DNA from 3 places in the Pseudomonas savastanoi genome. Region 2 is predicted to be linked to each of the others. Evidence: predicted binding sites of a transcription regulator. Region 2 holds the regulator's gene; each other region holds the start of a gene.
What was found. The regulator FliA, encoded in region 2, starts transcription of late flagellar genes. The targets are predictions, from matches to a motif close to CTAAAGTTTNNNNNNNNNNNGCCGNTAA.
Positions count from the first base shown of each region.

Region 1: the regulator FliA is predicted to act here: its motif matches at 2,645-2,672, upstream of KP808_RS19400 (flagellar protein MotY).
Region 3: the regulator FliA is predicted to act here: its motif matches at 3,093-3,120, upstream of KP808_RS06530 (methyl-accepting chemotaxis protein).

Region 1 is NZ_CP076652.1:4,589,656-4,594,109, reverse strand. Features, by position in the region: gene bfr (bacterioferritin) at 1-242, opposite strand, end outside; gene KP808_RS19415 (bacterioferritin-associated ferredoxin) at 444-662, opposite strand; gene rnt (ribonuclease T) at 861-1,538, opposite strand; gene pyrC (dihydroorotase) at 1,535-2,578, opposite strand; gene KP808_RS19400 (flagellar protein MotY) at 2,728-3,633, shown strand; gene KP808_RS19395 (argininosuccinate synthase) at 3,754-4,454, shown strand, end outside.
Region 2 is NZ_CP076652.1:3,965,242-3,969,695, reverse strand. Features, by position in the region: gene flhF (flagellar biosynthesis protein FlhF) at 1-1,132, shown strand, start outside; gene fleN (flagellar synthesis regulator FleN) at 1,248-2,081, shown strand; gene fliA (RNA polymerase sigma factor FliA) at 2,078-2,818, shown strand; gene KP808_RS16695 (chemotaxis response regulator CheY) at 3,071-3,445, shown strand; gene KP808_RS16690 (protein phosphatase CheZ) at 3,465-4,250, shown strand; gene KP808_RS16685 (chemotaxis protein CheA) at 4,284-4,454, shown strand, end outside.
Region 3 is NZ_CP076652.1:1,470,277-1,474,730, reverse strand. Features, by position in the region: gene KP808_RS06540 (CheR family methyltransferase) at 1-770, opposite strand, end outside; gene KP808_RS06535 (chemotaxis protein CheW) at 767-1,303, opposite strand; gene KP808_RS06530 (methyl-accepting chemotaxis protein) at 1,312-2,934, opposite strand; gene KP808_RS06525 (NEL domain-containing protein) at 3,224-4,454, shown strand, end outside.

The sequences.
Region 1 (4,454 bases), 620 kb from region 2:
TCGCCAATCAGGATCTTGCCCAGATCCTGCAGGTTTGGCAGCCCTTCAAGGAACAGCGTGCGCTTGATCAGCTTGTCGGCATACTTCATCGCATGGATGGATTCTTTGTACTCATGGCCGCCGAGCTTTTTCAGACCCCAGTCTTCATACATGCGCGCATGCAGGAAATACTGATTGATGGCGACCAGCTCGTTTCCGAGGATCTTGTTGAGATGCTGGATGACTGTAATGTCGCCTTTCATGTTCGAGGTCCTGCCGGTGGCTTGTGTATATAAGCGCCGAGTGTGAGCCGCGCTTAAACGCCTGTCAAACCTAAGTTGTTGAATAATAAGTGAATTTAAATAGGAATAAGAATGTTTGAGTTCCGCATCTTGACGCTAAGCGCTTGAATTACAGGCATAAAAAAACCGGGCAGGGTGCCCGGTTCTTTAAAAGAGGGGTATTCAGGCGGCTGAAAATTCTGCTGGATAGGCCAGCGATGCCTGAGTGGTTTGCAGTTCTGTCAGCGTGTCACGCACCACTTCCTTCGCAAGGCAGGCGCATTTTCCGCATTTACTCGCAACACCCAGCGTTTCACGGACTTCACGATAACTGCAGCAGCCTTCCAGAATTGCATCCCGGATTTGACCGTCTGTGACACCTTGGCAAAGACAAACATACATAAGCTATTGACCGTCGCTGGTTTATTGCTTGGTGCCGAGGAGCTTAATGTTAATGAGAATGCTTGTCAAAACTGTTTTGGGTTCGATTCAGGTAGAACGATGAGTGGTTGTTTTCAGAGTCAGCGTATCCATATATCCCGTTCCAGACAGGCATGAAAAAACCGGCGAGAAGCCGGTCCGTTCACTGCCGTGCCGACGTTAGTCGTCGAAGTCTTCCCAGCCGCCCATTTCCTTCCAGCGGTTGACGATGCCGCAGAACAGCTCTGCAGTCTTCTCGGTGTCGTAGCGAGCCGAGTGGGCTTCGCGGCCGTCGAAGTCGATTCCGGCAGCCTGGCAGGCCTTGGCCAGCACGGTCTGACCGTAAGCCAGGCCTGCGAGGGTAGCGGTGTCGAAGCTTGAGAACGGGTGAAACGGGTTGCGCTTCATGTCCATTCGCGCGACAGCGGCATTGACGAAGCCGAGGTCGAAGCTGGCGTTGTGGCCGACAAGTACGGCGCGTTTGCAGCCATTGGCCTTGAGTGCCTTGCGCACGCCGCGGAAGATGTCGTTCATTGCGGTTTCTTCGCTGACCGCCATGCGCAACGGGTGATCCAGCTTGATCCCGGTAAACTCCAGAGCAGCGGCTTCGATATTGGCGCCTTCGAACGGCTCGACGCGGAAGAAATAGGTGTGTTCCGGGAACACGAAGCCTTTTTCATCCATGCCGATGGTCACGGCAGCAATTTCCAGCAGTGCGTCGGTGGCTGAGTTGAAACCGCCGGTTTCTACGTCGACGACCACGGGCAGGTAGCCGCGAAAGCGTGCTGCCATCGGGTGACGAGAACCGCCGCCACCGCCGTGGCCTTCGTGTTCGTCGTCAAAATGATCTTCACTCACGCGTGTTCCTCCAGACGCCAGCGCAGTTTTTCACCAGCGCGCAGCGGGATAACGTTCAACTCGCCAAACGGCAGGCTGGCAGGGGCGGTCCACTCGTCACGCACCAGCGTGATGGTGTCCTGATTGGCGGGCAGGCCGTAGAACTCCGGACCGTGAAGACTGGCAAAGCCCTCCAGCTTGTCCAGAGCATTACGCTGCTCGAAAGCTTCTGCATACAATTCGATGGCCGCGTAGGCGGTGTAGCAACCGGCGCAACCGCAAGCGTTTTCCTTGGCGTGTTGGGCGTGCGGTGCCGAGTCGGTGCCCAGGAAGAACTTGCCGCTGCCACTGGTGGCGGCGTCGAGCAGGGACGTCTGGTGCGTATTGCGCTTGAGAATCGGCAGGCAATAGAAGTGCGGGCGAATGCCGCCAACCAGCATGTGATTGCGGTTGTACAGCAGGTGATGTGCGGTGATGGTCGCCGCGACATTGGCTGATGCTTCATTGACGAACTGCACCGCTTCACCGGTGGTGATGTGTTCAAACACCACTTTCAGGGTCGGGAAGCGTTCGACTACACGACGCAGGTGCTCATCGATGAAGACCTTTTCGCGGTCGAACACGTCGATCTCGCCGCGCGTCACTTCCCCGTGTACCAGCAGGAGCATGCCGACTTCGGCCATGGCTTCGAGGGCAGGGAAGATCTTGTCGATGCTGGTGACACCGGAATCGGAGTTGGTGGTCGCGCCGGCCGGATACAGCTTGGCGGCGTGCACGAAGCCACTGGCCTTGGCGGTACGGATGTCGTCGGGCGTGGTCTGGTCGGTGAGGTACAGCACCATCAACGGCTCGAAGCGGCTGCCGGCCGGGCGTGCAGCCAGAATGCGCTGACGATAGGCATCGGCTTGCTGCGCGTTGCGCACCGGAGGCACGAGGTTGGGCATGATGATTGCGCGGCCAAAAGTTCGCGCTACGTCAGCAACGGTATGAGACAAGACAGCTCCGTCACGGAGGTGAATGTGCCAGTCGTCGGGACGCAGGAGGGTCAGGCGGTCAGACATTGGGGATTCCAGGCGGGTCAAACTCGCTGGGAATGCTACCGGAAAAGACTCTCTCAGGCATCCGCTATCAAGTTTTGCACGAAGTTACCGATAGCCCCCTTGTCAGTCAGTCATTTTTTGTTTCGCGTTTATTTCCAGTGGAGCCTCCCGTGCGCCAGCGATATTTAGCCCTGCTCAGCATGTTTGCCAGCCTCCCGGCGATGGCTATCAGTTTCCAGACTCGTCTGGAGAGCATCGAGTGGAAGGTCGAAGGCGATCAGTTCGAATGCCGCCTGACTCAGCCGATCACCGACTTCGGTGCCGGTGAGTTCGTGCGCCGTGCCGGTGAGCAGGCGACGTTTCGCCTCAAGGCTTCCTACAACATGCTGGGCAACGGTTCCGCAACGCTGCTGGCCGCCGCCGCACCGTGGCAGCCGGGGCGTGGTGATATCAATCTGGGGTCGGTGCGCGTCAGCAATGGCGACATACCCTTCAATACTTCCCAGGCACAGGCCGGGCGTCTGATCAGTGGTCTGATGGACGGTCGCAGCCCGCTTATCCGTCACTACACCCGTGACGGTGGCCAGATGGAAGTGCGCCTGCTGCCGGTCAAGTTCAGCAAGGCGTTCAGTGATTACCAGGCGTGCACAGCCAAACTTCTGCCGATGAACTTCGATCAGGTCAAACAGGCTGAAGTAGGATTTCCCGGTGGCGGTATTGAACTGGATGCCCATGCCAAGGCGCGTCTGGACAACATGGTGGCTTATTTGAAGGCCGACCCGACGGTTAACCGTATCGAGCTTGACGGCCATTCGGACAACAGTGGCAATCGGCTCACCAACCGCGACCTTTCCCGCCGCCGTGCGCTGGCGGTCATGGACTACTTCAAGGCTCAGGGCATCCCCGAGCAGCAAATCACCCTGCGCTTTCATGGCGAACGCTACCCGCTGGTGCCCAACACCAATGAGGCCAATCGTGCGCGCAACCGCCGCGTGAACGTGCATCTGGAGCGTGTTGCGCCCGATGAGCGTCCGGTGCCGGTAGCCTCTGCGGTCAGTGCAGCGCACACGTCCTGATGGCTGCATAAGGCTCCTGCCAAACGTCGCCTTGTCGTCACAAGCTGTCGCGCCCCTGTAAATTTGCTGGTTTGAACGGTAGAATCAGCGGTTTTCCGTACAACCCGGTGGAGTGATGGCATGGCGGACGTAAACAAGGTAGTTCTCGCGTATTCCGGTGGCCTGGATACTTCGGTAATCCTCAAGTGGCTGCAAGATACGTACAACTGCGAAGTGGTGACCTTTACCGCTGACCTGGGTCAGGGTGAAGAAGTCGAGCCGGCACGCGCCAAGGCTCAGGCCATGGGCGTGAAAGAAATCTACATCGATGACCTGCGCGAAGAGTTCGTGCGTGATTTCGTGTTCCCGATGTTCCGTGCCAACACCGTCTATGAAGGCGAGTACCTGCTGGGCACTTCCATCGCTCGCCCGCTGATCGCCAAGCGCCTGATCGAGATCGCCAACGAAACCGGCGCTGATGCCATTTCCCATGGTGCCACCGGTAAAGGCAACGATCAGGTGCGTTTCGAGCTGGGCGCCTATGCGCTCAAGCCAGGTGTCAAAGTGATTGCTCCGTGGCGTGAATGGGACCTGCTCTCTCGTGAAAAGCTGATGGACTACGCCGAGAAGCACAACATTCCGATCGAGCGCCACGGCAAGAAGAAATCCCCGTACTCGATGGATGCCAACCTGCTGCACATCTCCTATGAGGGCGGTGTGCTGGAAGACACCTGGACCGAGCACGAAGAAGACATGTGGCGCTGGACCAAGTCTCCTGAGGACGCGCCGAACGTTGCAACTTATCTGGAGCTGACCTACCGCAATGGCGACATCGTTGCGCT
Region 2 (4,454 bases):
GACCCAGTCGCGCATCGTCTCCGCTCAGGCCGAATTGAACAACCGCAGCGACAGCGACGCGTCGATCAATCTTCAGCTGTTTTCCGGCAAACCGGTCAGCGCTGTCGATACGCACATCGAGCCGACGCTCGAAGAGCCGCCACGCCCATTCGCTTACACGCCGCCTGCGCCCGCAGAGCCTGCTGTTGGTCAGCGCGCCTATGATTCGATGCGCTCCGAATTGAACGGCCTGCGCGAGCTGCTGGAAGTCCAGCTTGGCTCCCTGGCCTGGAACCAGTTGCAGGGCAGCCGTCCGCAGCAGGCCAATCTGTGGCGCCGTCTGCAACGTGTCGGTTTGTCCGGCCCGCTGTCGCGCGATCTGCTGTCGATGATCCCGGAGATTGACGAGCCTCGTCAGGCCTGGCGCATGCTGCTGGCCCATTTGGCGCGCATGATTGCCGTGCCGGACATCGAGCCGCTCGAAGAGGGTGGTGTCATCGCCATGGTCGGGCCTGCCGGTATGGGCAAGACCACCACGCTGGCCAAACTGGCGGCACGTTACGTGTTGAAGTACGGTCCGCAGAATATCGCTCTGGTGAGCATGGACAGTTTCCGCATCGGCGCACAGGAGCAGCTCAAGACCCTTGGGCGCATCCTCAACGTGCCGGTCACCCATGTCGATCCTGGCCAGTCGCTGGTTCAGGCGCTGGAGCCGCTGCTGCGCAAGCGCGTGGTGCTGATCGACACCGCCGGGCTGCAAGCCAGCGATCCTGCGCTGCGCATGCAGCTGGAAAGCCTGGCAGGGCGTGGCATCAAGTCGCGTAACTACCTGGTACTGGCGACCACCAGCCAGAAGCAGGTGCTGACCGCTGCCTATCACAGTTACAAACGTTGTGGCCTGGCCGGATGCATTCTGACCAAGCTTGATGAAACAGCCAGCCTCGGCGAAGTCCTGAGCCTGGCGATCAGTCATGAATTACCTGTGGCCTACCTCACGGACGGACCCCGTATTCCTGACGACCTGCACACCCCGCGTCGTCATCAACTGGTGAGCCGTGCGGTGAGTGTGCAGATGCAGGATGAGCCGAGCGAGGAAGCAATGGCTGATATGTTTGCTGACCTCTATCACACCCCTGGCAAGAGAGTGGGTTAAGTGATGGATATTATTGGAATGTCCCTGCGTCAACGGTCTGCCATGCGGTGTTCATTTGCGAACGTGCAGCCCTCGATGTGGTTTCGGTCTACGCAAGACAAGGTAAAGAAATAACATGGGCAGCATGCATCCCGTACAGGTTATCGCGGTGACCGGTGGCAAAGGTGGCGTCGGTAAGACTAACGTGTCAGTGAATCTTTCACTGGCCCTTGCCGAGCTTGGCCGTCGCGTCATGCTGCTGGACGCCGATCTGGGTCTGGCCAATGTCGACGTTCTGCTTGGGCTGACGCCTAAACGTACGCTTGCCGATGTGATAGAGGGCCGTTGCGAGTTGCGCGACGTTCTGTTGCAGGGGCCGGGCGGGGTACGTATCGTGCCTGCCGCCTCTGGCACCCAGAGCATGGTGCATCTGTCCCCGGCCCAGCATGCGGGTCTGATCCAGGCGTTCAGCGAGATTGGCGACAACCTTGATGTGCTGGTGATCGACACGGCTGCCGGTATCGGCGAATCGGTGGTCAGCTTCGTGCGCGCCGCTCAGGAAGTGTTGCTGGTGGTATGCGACGAGCCCACGTCGATTACCGATGCTTACGCCCTGATCAAACTGCTCAACCGCGACTACGGCATGAACCGCTTCCGGGTGCTGGCCAACATGGCGCAGAGCCCGCAGGAAGGGCGCAATCTGTTCGCCAAACTCACCAAAGTGACTGACCGTTTTCTTGATGTTGCGCTGCAGTATGTAGGTGCCGTGCCGTACGACGAGTGCGTGCGCAAGGCCGTACAGAAACAGCGCGCCGTTTACGAAGCATTCCCGCGATCCAAATGTGCGCTGGCGTTCAAGGCCATTGCCCAGAAGGTTGATACCTGGCCGTTGCCAGCCAATCCGCGGGGTCATCTCGAGTTCTTCGTTGAGCGACTCGTTCACCAGACCAGTGCAGGGCCTGTGCAATGACTGCGAGCGGCTACCAGATGTACAGCAAGGCTTCCCGTAATTCGCAATACGAGTTGATCGAGCGTTATGCGCCATTGGTCAAGCGTATCGCTTATCATCTGCTGGCGCGCTTGCCGGCCAGCGTGCAGGTCGAGGATCTGATCCAGGCCGGCATGATCGGTCTGCTTGAAGTCTCCACCAAATATGATTCAACCAAAGGTGCGAGTTTCGAGACCTACGCCGGCATTCGCATTCGTGGTGCGATGCTGGATGAAGTGCGCAAGGGCGACTGGGCACCACGCTCGGTGCACCGCAATACCCGCATGGTCAGTGACGCAATTCGTGCAATTGAAGCTAAAACCGGCCGTGACGCTAAAGATCACGAGGTTGCGGCCGAACTCCAGTTGAGTCTTGATGATTATTACGGGATTTTGAATGACACCTTGGGCAGCCGCCTCTTCAGTTTCGACGACCTGCTTCAGGACGGCGATCACGAAGGGCTGCATGAGGATGGCGCAAGCGGTTCGCTTGAGCCGTCGCGCGACCTGGAAGACGAGCGCTTCCAGGCAGCGTTGGCCGATGCAATTGCCAATTTGCCAGAGCGTGAGCGTCTGGTGTTGGCGCTGTACTACGACGAAGAGCTGAACCTCAAGGAAATCGGAGAGGTTCTTGGGGTCAGCGAATCGCGGGTCAGTCAGTTACACAGCCAGTGCGCAGCTCGTTTGCGGGGGCGTTTGGGGGAGTGGCGAGCGCGTTGACGGCAGTGCGCGACGTTTGTCGTGCGCTGTCTGCATGCCGGCTGTGCAAAGCGTTACGTGGTAGCAGGATGGACGAGGCAAGGGCCTGTCGGGCAATGTCTCGATGGGCTTTAGTCGCAGTCTTGACTGTCGTTGTGCCAAGCCCGTCGTCGTTTCGTATAGCTGGGGGTGTGCTGTGCCAGTATTGAGTGAACAGCGTGTTCAGGTGCTGAACGCGTTAAAGACTGCTTGGAGGTCGAATTGGACAAGAACATGAAAATCCTCATCGTTGATGACTTCTCAACGATGCGGCGGATCATCAAGAACCTTTTGCGTGATCTGGGGTTTACCAACACATCTGAAGCGGATGACGGTCTGACCGCATTGCCGATGCTGCAGAGCGGTGCCTTTGACTTTCTGGTGACGGACTGGAACATGCCTGGCATGACCGGTATCGACTTGTTGCGTCAGGTCCGTGCGGACGAGCGTCTCAAGAGCCTTCCTGTACTGATGGTTACTGCCGAAGCGAAGCGTGAGCAGATCATTGAAGCTGCCCAGGCCGGGGTGAACGGTTATGTAGTCAAGCCATTCACGGCTCAAGCGCTTAAAGAGAAGATCGAAAAGATCTTTGAACGCGTCAATAGCTGATGCATGCCGCGAGGGCGCTATGGATAACAATGATTCGATGGCCGACTTTGAGTCGACCTTAAAGAGACACGCGCAGGAACTCGTCACCAGCCTTGAAAAGGGCCGCTTCGGTGACGCTGTGCAGCTGATCCATGAACTCAACCAGACACGCGACCGCGGCCTTTATCAGGAAGTGGGCAAGCTGACTCGTGAGCTGCACAGTGCAATCGTCAACTTTCATATTGATCCGCACATGCCTCAAGCCGAGGAAGTGTCGCAGATCACCGACGCAACCGAACGCCTGTCGTATGTGGTGAGGCTGACCGAGAATGCGGCCAACCGTACTATGGACCTGGTCGAGGAAAGCACACCGCTCATGAGCGGTCTGAGCTCCGATGCCAAGGCATTGAGTGACGACTGGGGTCGTTTCATGCGCCGCGAAATCGGTGCTGAAGAATTTCGTGAGCTGGCCAAGCGGGTAGATGGTTTTCTGACGCGTACCGAGCAGGAGGCCGATAGGGTTTCCGGGCATCTCAACGATATTCTGCTTGCCCAGGATTACCAGGACCTTACGGGGCAGGTTATCAAGCGCGTGACGCAACTGGTTACGGAAGTCGAGAGCAATCTGCTCAAACTGGTGCTCATGGCCAGCCATGTCGATCGCTTCGCAGGCATCGAACATGACGAAGAATCCATCCTTGCTGAAAAAGATCCTAAAAAACATCTCGCCAAGGGTGAAGGTCCGCAGATTCATGCCGATAAACGTGAAGACGTCGTATCCGGACAGGATGATGTAGACGATCTGCTATCGAGCCTCGGCTTCTAAGATCTGTTGACGGTTAATTTTAGGGAGCACCCCATGAGCTTCGGCGCCGATGAAGAAATCCTTCAGGATTTTCTGGTAGAGGCCGGCGAAATTCTGGAGCAGTTGTCAGAGCAATTGGTCGAGCTGGAAAGCCGACCGGATGATGCTGATCTGCTCAATGCAATTTTTCGCGGTTTTCACACTGTAAAAGGGGGCGCCGGCTTC
Region 3 (4,454 bases), 2.5 Mb from region 2:
TGCGCAATACCGATCGAACGCATGCCAATACCTGCCAGCAGGTTGCCCTCCGCCGGCCCGATGAACAGCAGGCCGTCTTCCCGGGTCAGCTGCTTGAGGACCTTGAACACATGTTGCTGGGTCTGCCGATCAAAATAGATCACCAGGTTGCGGCAGAAAACGATGTCATACGCGACCTGCGAAGCCAGTTTCGGATCGAGCAGGTTGCCAGCCTGAAAACTCACACAAGCGCGCACACTGTCGGCGATTTCAAACCCGTCAGCGACCGGGTTGAAATACCGCTCGCGAAAACCGGTGTCGCTGCCCCGGAACGAGTTCTTGCCATAGATGCCGTGCTCGGCCTTGGCAATCGAAACAGGGCTGATATCAATGGCATCGACCTTGAACTGCCTGGCATCGACCCCCGCATCGAATAACGCCATGGCAATCGAATAGGGTTCCTCGCCGGTCGAGCATGGCAGGCTGAGAATGCGCAACGGGCGCACACCGGCAAGGCTGGCTATACGTTCACGGGCCAGCATGCCCAGTGTGACGAAAGATTCCGGGTAGCGAAAAAACCAGGTTTCAGGAACGATCACCGCCTCGATCAGCGCCTGCTGTTCTTGAGGAGACGACACCAGAAGGTGCCAGTACGCATCACTGTCGGGGCAATGGGCGGCCGTCGCACGCTGACGCAAGGCACGCTCGATGATCGCCTCGCCGACCGAGGTCACATCCAGCCCGATGCGCTCCTTGAGGAAGCTGAAGAAGCGTGAATCGTCGACCTTCATGGCGCGTCCTCAAGCAATTCGAGGTCGATTGGCGGCACCGGGTACAACAAATCTCGAACCGGCTCGCTCAACAGCTCCTGAACGTGAATCCATTGCAGCAGCCCCTGCTCATCCTCGCGAACCGGCCCCAGGTAAGGTGACAGGCGATTGTCCAGCCCATACGCCTTGAACTGTGACACCGGGCAACGCAGCGTTTCGGTGGCCTGCTCCAGAATCAGCCCGAGCAACTGCGCCGGGTGCGCGTCGTCGTGCCGATAATGCACCAGAACCATGCGTGTGCTGGTGCGCAAGCGCGCTGACTGACCCGAGTTCAGCGCACTGATGTCAATCACCGGCACGATCTCGCCGCGATGGGCAAAGATCCCCGCCACCCAGTGCGGAGCCTGGGCAATTGCCTTGAGTTTCACCCGAGGCAGGATTTCAGCAATCTCTGTCGCGTCCAGCGCATAGCGGTCTTCGCCGATGCAAAACAGCAGAAAGAGTTTGCTGGTGGTCAGTGGCGTGCCGTTGCGCCTCGGCGATTGATCCGTCATTGGAGTGTTCAGACCTTGAATCGCGAAACGCCACCGCGCAGCCCGACCGCGACCTGACTCAGCTCGTCGATGGCGAAACTGGCTTGACGCAGAGACTCGACGGTCTGGCTGCTGGCATCCGCCAGTTGCACCAGTGCCTGATTGATCTGTTCGGCACCGGTAGCCTGAGCCTGCATACCTTCATTGACCATCAACACACGGGGCGCCAACGCCTGTACTTGCTGAATGATCTGCGACAACTGCTCGCCGACCTGAGTGACCTCGAACATGCCACGGCGCACTTCTTCGGAAAACTTGTCCATGCCCATAACGCCTGCGGAAACCGCCGACTGGATTTCCCGCACCATTTGCTCAATGTCATAGGTGGCGACAGCAGTCTGGTCGGCGAGGCGGCGCACTTCGGTGGCGACCACCGCGAAACCACGGCCGTACTCACCCGCCTTCTCGGCCTCGATGGCTGCGTTAAGCGACAGCAGGTTGGTCTGGTCGGCCACCTTGACGATGGTAACGACGACCTGATTGATGTTACCGGCTTTCTCGTTGAGGATGGCCAGCTTGGCGTTGACCAGGTTGGCAGCGCCCATCACCTGATGCATGGTGTCTTCCATGCGTGCCAGCCCCTGCTGGCCGGAACCGGCGAGAATCGACGCCTGATCTGCTGCCGAGGTGACTTCGGTCATGGTTCGCACCAGGTCGCGCGAGGTGGCAGCAATTTCCCGCGAGGTCGCGCCGATCTCGGTGGTGGTTGCCGCGGTCTCGGTAGCGGTGGCCTGCTGCTGGCGGGAAGTCGCAGCGATTTCAGTGACAGAGGTCGTTACCTGCACCGAAGAACGCTGGGCCTGCGCAACCAGCGCGGTCAGCTCGGTCATCATGTCGTTGAAGCCGGTTTCGACCGCATTGAACTCGTCCTTGCGGGACAGGTTCAGGCGGGTGCTCAGATCTCCTGTACGCATAATGTCCAGAATCCGCACGATCAGTTGCATCGGAGCCATGATCGAACGCATCAGCAGCAGCCCACAGGCCGCTGCAGCCAGCACTGCCACCAGCAACGACAGGATCATGCTGACCTTGGCAGCCAGCACGGCATTGACGATATTGGCAGTGGCCTGATCAGCCAGCTGCTTGTTGGCGACAATCAGGTCGTTGAGCTGCTTGCGGCCCGTGAGCCAGACCGGGTTGACCTCGCCATAGAACTCGGCGCGCGCACCGGCGTAATCGCCGCGGTCATACTTGGCGTGAACATCGGCAAGCATGCGCGAATAGGCTTCGCGGCGTTTTTCGAAAAGCGCAAAACTGTCTCTGTCCGCGTCATCGAAGATGGACTTCTTGTAGCCGTCCATCTGCGCCTGCAGGTTTTCGTCAAACCCCTGAAACTGGTCCCTTTCCTGCTTGGTCAGCGCACGCCCCTGCCCTTCGGCAATCAGCTCCAGGGTGCGGATGTAACTTTCGCCCCATGCGCTGCGCACCAGCGTGCTGTAGTAGACACCGGGTAACGCATCAAGACGGACATCTTCCTCGCTGGACTCGATGGACAACAGTCGTGAATAAGATACAACGACCATCAACAGCATGATTGCGATGATGACGGCGAAACTCGCCAGAATCCGTTGGCGCAAGGTCCAGTTCTTCACAGTCAGCCCTCAAGAGTTCAACGACGGCATCGGGCCGTGTTCAAGAAGCGGACCGACGAGCGGTCCAAGCGGCGTGAGTATAGCCCAGCCGTCAACGGGTACACGGGGAATGAAAACCAAATCATGGCACCTGCTCATTAACCCGCTTTCCTGCCTTCTTGTCGGCACTTGTCACCACTACTTGAGCACAAGGTCTCAGGAACCTGTGCAGGCTATAAATAGTTAGCACTTGCTGTCCCGACCTCAAACGTAAGCTTTGTCGCCTGCTCACTCACGACAAGGCACTTCAATGCTGGATCAAACTTCGCCGGGCAAGGCATCTACCGCCCCGCATGTGCAACTTATAAAAGATAAAACACCCCGATGGCTGCTTGACGCAGAATCGGCAACCCATGCGGCTCTGCGCAAAACCTCCGGACGCCCCTTGCAATGGCTGACGAGCGCGCGCGCATCCAGTCCGGAGCAAGTCGATAAACTTCAGCAGCTCTATGCCGAACATCGCCAGAATGAACAAAAGGTTCGTCCGACGCTTGATCGCCTCTCGACACTGGAAGACTTTGCGCTCCCTCTTCTGACGGCGGCGATCAAGGACCGCTTCGGGCTGGACGTGGACGTCGCCCGAACCTTGCTGTTTCACGCCAGCCGGGCCAGGGTCGACCAGTCGTTCCTGGCGGCATCCCGAGACCCCATCACTCAAGCCAACATTGCCTTGAGGGCCGCCTGTCAGAGCCTGCTAAAGGCTGCACTGCAGAATTTCGAAACGTGGGAAACCGCGCCTGGCGCGATGGATTCGGACTCGGGCATAGAGGCTCAGGTGTTTTCCGCCTTTGAAATCATCGGTCAACAGATCGCCGGCCAGTCCTTGCCGATATCTGCAACCGGGTTCGCAGCAATGTGCCGCGAGCTGGACCTGGGCGGTAAATACCAGACCCACCTGGAGTCCGTCTTCAATGCACCTTCAACACCCGAAGAAACAGCGGACGCTGCGGCATCCAGGCTGCGCAAGGACTTCCTGAAACTTCAGTCATCGTCCATCCGGCTTCAACTGCAGATTGCCTCCCTGCAGAAACTGGTCAGCCTGCCATTGCAGGGCGCGTTACTGGATATTCTCGAAGGCAAGCAAAACGTCCGGCTTGATAACAGGCCGGTCACCTGCAGCGTGCTGTGCCTTGGGGATGTCGAACTTGACGGCCCGTTCGTTATTGGCAAAGACCGCGACATGGCAACTCAGGCAGAAAAAATTGTCGTCTACATTCCGGACGATCCGGTTGCGCCATTGAAGGAATACGACTCGGTCGAGGCGTTTATAAACTCGCTGCGCGACCGGATGTTCATCGATGGGTATCTGAATTTTTTCATGCGCTTCATGCCGGCGCGCCATCGAAGTGCCTTGTTTGAAAAGCTGTCCGAGCGTCTGCACCCCAAAGTCAAGAAAGGGGGGTTCTTCGAGCGCCAGTGGCTGGAACGTGAAGCTGACCGAAACGCCCGGCTGGACCTGAGAGAAATCCCGCTGCAAGGTC